One region of the Streptomyces melanosporofaciens genome, then DNA from elsewhere that is predicted to be linked to it. Evidence: riboswitches for the same ligand, from Rfam matches in the RefSeq annotation. Region 1 holds a riboswitch; the other holds the start of a gene.
The links. A riboswitch is a leader RNA that binds a small molecule or an ion and turns the genes downstream of it on or off. The one in region 1 is predicted to bind S-adenosylmethionine.
Positions count from the first base shown of each region.

Region 2: another riboswitch for S-adenosylmethionine. It lies ahead of BLV72_RS07700 (aminotransferase class V-fold PLP-dependent enzyme); the one in region 1 lies ahead of thrC (threonine synthase).

Region 1 covers NZ_FNST01000002.1:2,797,779-2,801,981, reverse strand. The annotation lists gene BLV72_RS14500 (alpha,alpha-trehalose-phosphate synthase (UDP-forming)) at 1-521, opposite strand, end outside; gene BLV72_RS14495 (glucosyl-3-phosphoglycerate synthase) at 639-1,586, opposite strand; SAM riboswitch class I at 1,779-1,920, shown strand; gene thrC (threonine synthase) at 1,939-3,240, shown strand; gene BLV72_RS14485 (MoaD/ThiS family protein) at 3,237-3,515, shown strand; gene BLV72_RS14480 (cold-shock protein) at 3,925-4,131, shown strand.
Region 2 covers NZ_FNST01000002.1:1,132,431-1,136,633, forward strand. The annotation lists gene BLV72_RS07690 (rhomboid family intramembrane serine protease) at 1-721, shown strand, start outside; gene BLV72_RS07695 (Lrp/AsnC family transcriptional regulator) at 718-999, shown strand; gene BLV72_RS07700 (aminotransferase class V-fold PLP-dependent enzyme) at 1,028-2,437, opposite strand; SAM riboswitch class IV at 2,642-2,760, opposite strand; gene trpD (anthranilate phosphoribosyltransferase) at 2,856-3,929, opposite strand; gene qcrB (cytochrome bc1 complex cytochrome b subunit) at 4,096-4,203, opposite strand, start outside.

The sequences.
Region 1 (4,203 bases):
AGATCGGGGCGGCGCTCGCGGAGCATCGCGGGCACCAGCGCCAGGTGGTAGTCCTGCACCAGGACGACGGCCTCGTCCACCGCCTCCTCGGCGAGCGCGTCCGCGAAGGCCGCGTTATAGGCCTCGTAGGCCGCCCACTGGTCGGCGAACTCCGCGTCGAAGACCGGCTCGACCGGGGTCTGGTAGAGCAGATGGTGGATGAACCACAGCACCGAATTGGCGATGCCGTTGTACGCGGCGGCGAAGACATCCGGTGCGATGTCGAGCATCCGCACCTGCTGGCCGCCGGTGTCACCGGGGTTCAGATGGCTGTCCCCGGCGCGCCGGGCGGCCTCGCGGTCACCCTCCCCGAGCGCCGCGCAAACCCACACCGCGTTGGCGTCGGGGCCGATGGCGCTGAGGCCGGAGACCAGCCCGCCACCGCCGCGCCGGGCGGTGAGCGAGCCGTCCTCGCCCAGGGTGTACGAGACCGGACCGCGGTTGGACGCGACCAGGATCGGAGCGGTGCGCGGAACTGCCATGTCGCGAGCCTAGCCAGCCGGGACCCCGCGCAAACGTACGTACGGTTTCTTGCCCCGTAGGCGGTATGGGGCGGCCTGTTTCCGCCCGTAGGGGCTATCGCGTGCTACCCCCGGGTGTCACGCCGCGCGCCGCTCCGCGTACTCCGGTATCTCGATCATCGGCGGCCGCTCCTCGGTGTCCACGTCCGTGGTGCGCGGCTCGAAGCCGGTCTCGCCCCGGTCGAACTGGGTCAGCCGCGGCCGCACCAAATGGCCCCGGGCCAGCCGCAGCTGCGCGGTGCGGTAGATCGCGGCCGCCATCCGGCCGAGCGCCAGCCCGTCCTGGTGACGGTGTTTGCGCACCCCGATGTCCACCTGGCCGAGCGCGTCGAGGCCCACCGTGTGCAGCGCGTCGACCAGCAGCCCCAGCTCGACCCCGTAGCCGACCGGGAAGGGCAGCCGCTCCAGCAGCGTGCGGCGGGCCGCGTACTCACCGCCCAGCGGCTGGACGAATCCGGCCAGCTGGGGCCAGTGCAGATTCAGCAGCGGGCGGGCGACCAGCTCGGTGACCCGGCCGCCCTGGCCCGCCACGTCACCGAGCGGGCGGTCGTACATGCCCTTCACCAGCTGCAGCGCGGGGTCGGTCAGCAGCGGACCGACGATCCCCGAGACAAAGCGCGGATCGAATTCCCGCAGGTCGGCGTCGATGAAGCAGATGATGTCGCCGCGCGTGGCCAGCAGGGACCGCCACAGCACCTCGCCCTTGCCGGGCAGCGCGGGCAGCCGGGGCAGCAGTGAGTCGCGGGGGACGACGGTGGCGCCCGCCGCCGCGGCGACCTCGGCGGTGCGGTCCGTCGAGCCGGAGTCCAGCACCACCAGCTCGTCCACCAGCGGCGCCGCCTCGCTCATCAGCTCCCGGCGGATCGTCGCGGCGATCTCGCCGACCGTGGCCTCCTCGTTCAGGGCGGGCAGGACCACGCTCAGGGTCGTCGCCGCGCCCCGCTTCGCGTCCAGCAGGCGGTCCAGCGGCCGGTCGTCGGCCGACCAGGAGCGGTGCTTCAGCCAGCGCTCCACCTCTTCCAGCACCTGTGTCTCTCCCTGCCGTGGTCGCTGTGATCCATCTCGCGCTTCGGACGGCTAGCTCAACCGTCCGGGCCTTCGGTTACAGTCTTGAACAACGCACGTGACCGTCGTATGTCGGGGTCGACCTCGGTGTTTACCGAGGAGGCCCGCGATGATGCCGTGCTGACAAACGCCCGGGTCCGCCCGGCGCCATACCGCTCATCCAGAGGGGCAGAGGGAACGGCCCGTTGAAGCCCCGGCAACCCTCCAGCTGATCTCGCATTCCGCAGCGAGGCTCCCAGCTCGGGAAGGTGCCAATTCCGTCTCGTGGCGAAATGCGTCGCGAGGAAGATGAGGAGAAAGGGCCTCGCCATCCATGGCTGTGCAGTCAGTAGAAAGCTCAACCACCTCCTCCGCCCCCGACGCCTCCGGTGCCTTCGGTCCCGCCATCGCATTGTCCTGCCGGGAGTGCGGTGAGCGGTTCGATCTGGGCCCGGTCTTCGCGTGTGAGGTCTGTTTCGGGCCGCTCGAGGTCGCGTACGAGCTGCCGGCCGGCGACCCGGAGGAGCTGCGCCGGCGGATCGAGTCCGGTCCGAACAGCATCTGGCGCTATGCCCCGCTGCTGCCCGTCCCCGCGGACGTGGCGGACCTGCCCAGCCTGCACCCGGGTTTCACCCAGCTGGTCAAGGCCGACAACCTCGCCCGTGAGCTCGGCGTCACCGGTGAGCTGCACATCAAGGACGACTCCGGCAACCCCACCCACTCCTTCAAGGACCGGGTCGTCGCCATCGCCGTCCAGGCCGCCCGCACCTTCGGCTTCACCACCCTCTCCTGCTCCTCCACCGGCAACCTCGCCGGCGCGGTCGGCGCCGCGGCCGCCCGTGCGGGCTTCCGCTCCTGCGTCTTCATCCCGCACGACCTGGAGGCCGGCAAGGTCGTCATGGCCGCGGTCTACGGCGGTGAGCTGGTCGGCATCGAGGGCACCTACGACGACGTCAACCGCTTCTGCAGCGAGCTGATCGGCGACCCGGTCGGCGAGGGCTGGGGCTTCGTCAACGTCAATCTGCGGCCGTACTACGGCGAGGGCTCCAAGACCCTGGCCTACGAGATCTGCGAGCAGCTCGGCTGGCGGCTGCCGGACCAGATCGTCATCCCGATCGCCTCCGGCTCCCAGCTCACCAAGATCGACAAGGGGCTGAAGGAGCTGATCGCGATCGGTCTGGTCGAGGACAAGCCCTACAAGATCTTCGGCGCCCAGGCCGAGGGCTGCTCCCCGGTCTCCGCCGCCTTCAAGGCCGGCCATGACGTCGTCCGGCCGCAGAAGCCGCAGACCATCGCCAAGTCGCTGGCCATCGGCAACCCCGCGGACGGCCCGTACGTCCTGGACATCGCCCGCCGTACGGGCGGCGCGGTGGAGGACGTGAACGACGAGCAGATCGTCGACGCGATCAAGCTGCTCGCCCGCACCGAGGGGATCTTCGCGGAGACCGCGGGCGGGGTGACCGTCGGCGTGACCAAGAAGCTGATCGAGGACGGTCTGCTCGACCCGTCCCTGACGACCGTCGTGCTCAACACCGGCGACGGCCTCAAGACCCTCGACGCGGTGGCCCCCACCACGGGTCCCTCCGCCATCATCCGCCCCACCCTTGACTCGTTCCGAGAGGCTGGTCTCGCATGAGCGTCAACGTCCGAATCCCGACCATCCTGCGCACATACACCGCCGGGCAGGCCGAGGTCCCCGCCGAGGGCGCGACCCTCGCCGAGGTCCTGGCGGACCTGGAGAAGAACCACCAGGGCATCGCGGCCCGCGTCCTGGACGACACCGGCAAGCTCCGCCGCTTCGTCAACGTCTACGTCAACGACGACGACGTCCGCTTCGCCGACGGCCTGGCCACGGCGACCCCGGACGGTGCCGGGATCTCGATCATCCCGGCGGTCGCGGGCGGCTGCTGACCCCGCGTCCACCCTCCTCACCTTTGGCATCGCCCCGTCCGGGGACAACCGGACGGGGCGATTCCGTGTGTGGAATCGCGATACAGTTGCCCGGATTCCCCGATGGCCCCCGGGCCGGAACCACATATGAGAACTCGTCAAGTTGTGCGTAAAGTGTGAGCACGAATTGTCGGGTTGGTTCCCTATGTCCCGCCCGGCTTGCCCGAACTTCACATAATTTCTCACTTTTAACCGTTCGGTCGTGCCCAGAATTCTCGTCCGATTGACCTGTTGCAGAGGGCGTTGGGACGGATACATTCAGCGGCGGTCGACGCGTTCCGGCGCACACCCCCCACATCCGGGGGGTGAGGTCTGACCCGGGTCCGCGGAGTGCGGTCCTGCGCAAGGGCCAGCAATAGGGGAGTTAGGAATGGCTCAGGGCACCGTCAAGTGGTTCAACGCGGAGAAGGGGTACGGCTTCATCGCGGTCGACGGTGGTGCGGACGTGTTCGTCCACTACAGCGCGATCCAGATGGACGGGTACCGCACCCTCGAGGAAGGCCAGCGGGTCGAGTTCGAGATCTCGCAGGGTCAGAAGGGCCCGCAGGCCGACATGGTCCGCGTGGCCGTAGGCTGACGCGCCGACGCGACGCAGCTGAACAGTACAGTCCGAAGGGTCCGTGTCCCGGCCAGGGTGCGGACCCTTCGG
Region 2 (4,203 bases), 1.7 Mb from region 1:
GTCGGGGCGCGACCGCCCCTGGATGGCGGGGCCCGGCCGCCCGTGGGTGACATACGGCCTGATCGTCAGCTGCTGCCTGCTCTTCGTCATCGGACCGGCCTCGGGACTCAACCCCGGCTATGGCACGGGCGGGCGGCTGGTGGAGGCCCAGTCCACGTACTTCGAGCGCTGGGGCGTGGTGCCCAGCGCCCTGTGGAGCGGCTCCCCCGATCAGCCGCTCGCCCCGCTGACCGCACTGTTCGTGCACGGAAACTGGCTGCATCTGCTCGGCAACATGCTGTTTCTCTACGTCTTCGGGGCGATGACCGAGGAGCGGATGGGGCGAGTCCAGTTCGCCGTCTTCTACCTCGTCACGGGCTATCTGGCGCTGCTCGGCTACGCCGCCGCGCACGCCGACTCCGCCCAGACCCTGGTGGGCGCCTCCGGGTCCATTTCCGGAGTACTCGGCGCCTTCTTGTGGCTGTTTCCTCGAGCCAGGGTGACCAGTCTCTTTCCGTTTCTGTTCTTTCTGCCGCTGCGCTTTCCGGCCTGGGCGGTGCTGATCTTCTGGGTGGCCCTCCAGTGGCTGGCCGCCCGGCAGGCCGACGACCGCCCAGGCGTCGCCTATCTCGCCCATCTCGTGGGCTTCACGCTCGGCTTTCTCTACGCGTGGGGGCGGTTCGGGAGGACGACTAGAGTGGGCGGCGCAGCCAGGGCGAGTGAGGGAGAAAGCCAGCCGTGATCACTTCGATCGTGCTCATCAAGACCAGCGTGGACCGGATTCCGGAGACCGCCGAGAAAATCGCCGCGCTGGAGAACGTGAGCGAGGTCTACTCGGTCACCGGCGCACACGATCTGATCGCGATGGTGCGGGTGACCCGGCACGACGACCTCGCGGACATCATCACCGGCCAGATCAGCAAGCTGCCGGGGGTGGCCTCGACCGAGACGCACATCGCCTTCCGGACGTACTCGCAGCACGACCTCGAGGCGGCGTTCGCGATCGGCCTGGACGGCTAGCGCCGCCCCCTCCCAGCGCCCCGGGGGCTCAGCCGCGGTCCGGGACGCAGCGGCCGCCCTCGGTGCGGTAGCTCCACCGGGCCCCCTCGCGCACCAGCTCCTTCACGGCTCCGACGAACCGCTCGACATGCTCGTCCGGGGTGCCCGCCCCGAAGCTGACCCGGATCGCGTTCAGCGAGCGCTCCCCCGGCCCGGCCTCGGGCGCACCGCATTCGCCCGGCTCGTCGGGCTCACTGTCCAGCAAGGTGCGGACCAGCGGATGCGCGCAGAAGAGCCCGTCCCGTACGCCGATGCCGTACTCGGCGGAGAGCGCCGCCGCGAAGTGGGAGCTGTTCCAGCCCTCCACCACGAACGACAGCACGCCGACCCGGGGGGCGTCGTCGCCGAAGAGCGAGAGCACCCGCACCTCGGGCACCTCGGCCAGCCCCGTCCGCACCTTCTCGATCAGCTGCCGCTCACGGGCGACCAGGCCCTCGAAACCGGCCTCGGCAAGCGCCCTGCACGCCGACGCGATCGCGTAGACGCCGATGACGTTCGGGGAGCCCGCCTCGTGCCGGGCGGCGGTGGTGTGCCACTCGACGTCGACCCCGCCGTCGTCCCTGCGCGTCACCTTACGGCTGGCGCCACCGCCCGCCAGATACGGCCGGGCCTCCCGCAGCCAGTCCGCCCGGCCGGCCAGCACACCGGCGCCGAAGGGCGCGTACAGCTTGTGCCCGGAGAAGGCCACCCAGTCGACGTCCGCCTCCGCGATGTCCACGGGGTGGTGCGGGGCAAGCTGCGCGGCGTCCAGGACGATACGGGCGCCGTGTGCGTGCGCGGCCGCGGCCAGCTCCCGCACCGGCCACAGCTCACCGGTCACATTGGACGCGCCGGTCACGCAGACCAGCGCCGGGCCCTCGGCACGGCCCGCGAGCGCCTTCTCCAGCGTCTCCACCGCCTGCCGCGAGGAGCGCGGGGCGCTGAGGTAGCGAACGGTGACGTCCTCCCGCTGCTCCCAGGGCAGCAGCGAGGCGTGGTGCTCGGTCTCGAAGACGAAGACCTCGGTGCCCCGCGGCGCCACGGCGGCCAGGAGGTTGAGCGAATCGGTGGTGGAGCGGGTGAAGACGACCTGGTCGTCCTCGCGGCAGCCGAGGAAGGCGGCGACGTCCTTACGGCTGTTCTCGAAGAGGTCGGTGGACAGCTGCGAGAGGTAGCCCGCCCCGCGGTGCACGCTGCCGTAGTAGGGCGCGTAGGCGGCGATGTCGTCCCAGACCCGCCGCAGCGCGGGGGCGCTGGCGGCGTAGTCGAGCGCCGCGTAGGTCACCTCGCCCCCGGTGACCAGGGGCACCAGGACATCGCTGCCCAGCACGGGCAGCGGCTCACAGGCGGCGACGGAGGAGTCGGCGCAGGCGGCGGAAGCGGCGGCGACGGAGGCGGTGGCAGAAGGGCGCGCGGACATGGCGAAGTCTCCCGGGAGAGTCGAGGCGTGGGAATGCGTGACGCGCACAAGGACGGCGGTGAGCCCGCCGTCAGGGCGCGGAAAGTCGCTCTCCGCACGGCACCACCGCGCGGAGCACAGAAGGGGAAAACGGGCCGCTCGGCCCTAGCGCATTCGCTGCATCACGGAAGAACTCCCTCGACCACCAGGACCCCTAGTGAGAGGGGTCCGCGCTTGCCGCCGGCCTCGCTGCCTGGCGGCCTGGTCATCACCCGGGGCACCCCGCCACGGACGGAGGGTTGCCGGACAGCGGGCCGGGGCCGTAGTCGCTGTCACTCGTGACCTGGGCAGGAGTATGCCATGCCGTACGGCGGCGCCCATACCCTGTCCGCATCCCGGACAGGGCACGGACAGAACATGGGCGCCGTAAGGGCGACGCCTAGGCGTGGGTGGCCCGCACCCACCGCTCCAGGACGTCGCGCGCCGCGCCCGAGTCGATCGACTCGGCGGCCCGTGCGACACCCGCCGCGATCCGCTCCGCCAGGGGCTTGTCCCCCGGCTCCGGCTCGAGCGCCACCAGCGCCGCCGCCGAGTTCAGCAGCACCGCGTCCCGGACCGGTCCCCGCTCGCCCGCCAGCAGCCGGCGGGCCACATCGGCGTTGTACGAGGCGTCCGCGCCGCGCAGGGCCTCCACGGGGGCTCGCTCGATGCCCACGTCCCGCGGGTCGAGGGTCTCCTGGCGCACGGCGCCGCCCCGGACCTCCCACACCTGGGAGGTGGTGGTCACGGTCAGCTCGTCCAGCCCGTCGTCACCGCGGACGACCAGCGCGGTGGAGCCCCGCTCGGCCAGCACCCCGGCGATGATGGGCGCCATCCGGGCGTCGGCGACCCCGGTCGCCTGGCACTTCACCCGCGCCGGATTGGTCAGCGGGCCGAGCAGGTTGAACGGGGTGGCGACGCCCAGCTCGCGGCGGGCCGAGGCGACATGCCGCAGCGACGGGTGGAACTTCACCGCGAAGCAGAAGGTGATCCCCGCCTCCTCGGCGACCTCGACCACCCGCTCCGGGGTGATGTCCAGGTTGACGCCGAGCTTCTCCAGCACATCGGAGGCGCCGCTGGCGGAGGACGAGGCGCGGTTGCCGTGCTTGACGACCCGCGCGCCGGTCCCGGCGACGACCAGCGCGGACATGGTGGAGATATTGACGGTTTTGGCGCGGTCGCCGCCGGTGCCGACGATGTCCACGGTCTCCCCGGGCACCTCGATCACCTTGGCGTGGTCGTACATGGCCCGCACGAGACCGGCCACCTCGGAGACCGTCTCGCCCTTGGAGCGCAGCGCGATCGCGAAACCGGCGATCTGGGCGTCGGTGGCCTCGCCCCGCATGATCCGGTCCATGGCCCAGGCGGTGTCGTCGGCATCGAGGTCCCGGCCGGCGATCAGCGAGGTCAGTACGTCCGGCCAGGTGCGGGCCGTCGCGGTGCTGTCGCCTCCGGCGGGGGTCACAACGTCCATGGTCCGCTCCTGGATCCGTGGGGGTGGGCAGGGAAGGGGCCGCGCACGTCAGCGGCCCGCCGCCAGCCTATCGGCAGCACGACCAGGGCCCCGGCCGGACCGTGTGGTCCGGGCCGGGGCCCTGGTCTGTGGCGTCAGCTGACGTGCGAGAGCGGTACGGCGGAGATCAGTGGTGGCCGTGGCCGCTGGTGATCTCGTGGTACTCCTCGCGGGTCGGCTTCGGAATGACGTTGTCCTCGCCGTAGTAGCCCTTGGAGAGCTTCGAACGGATCCG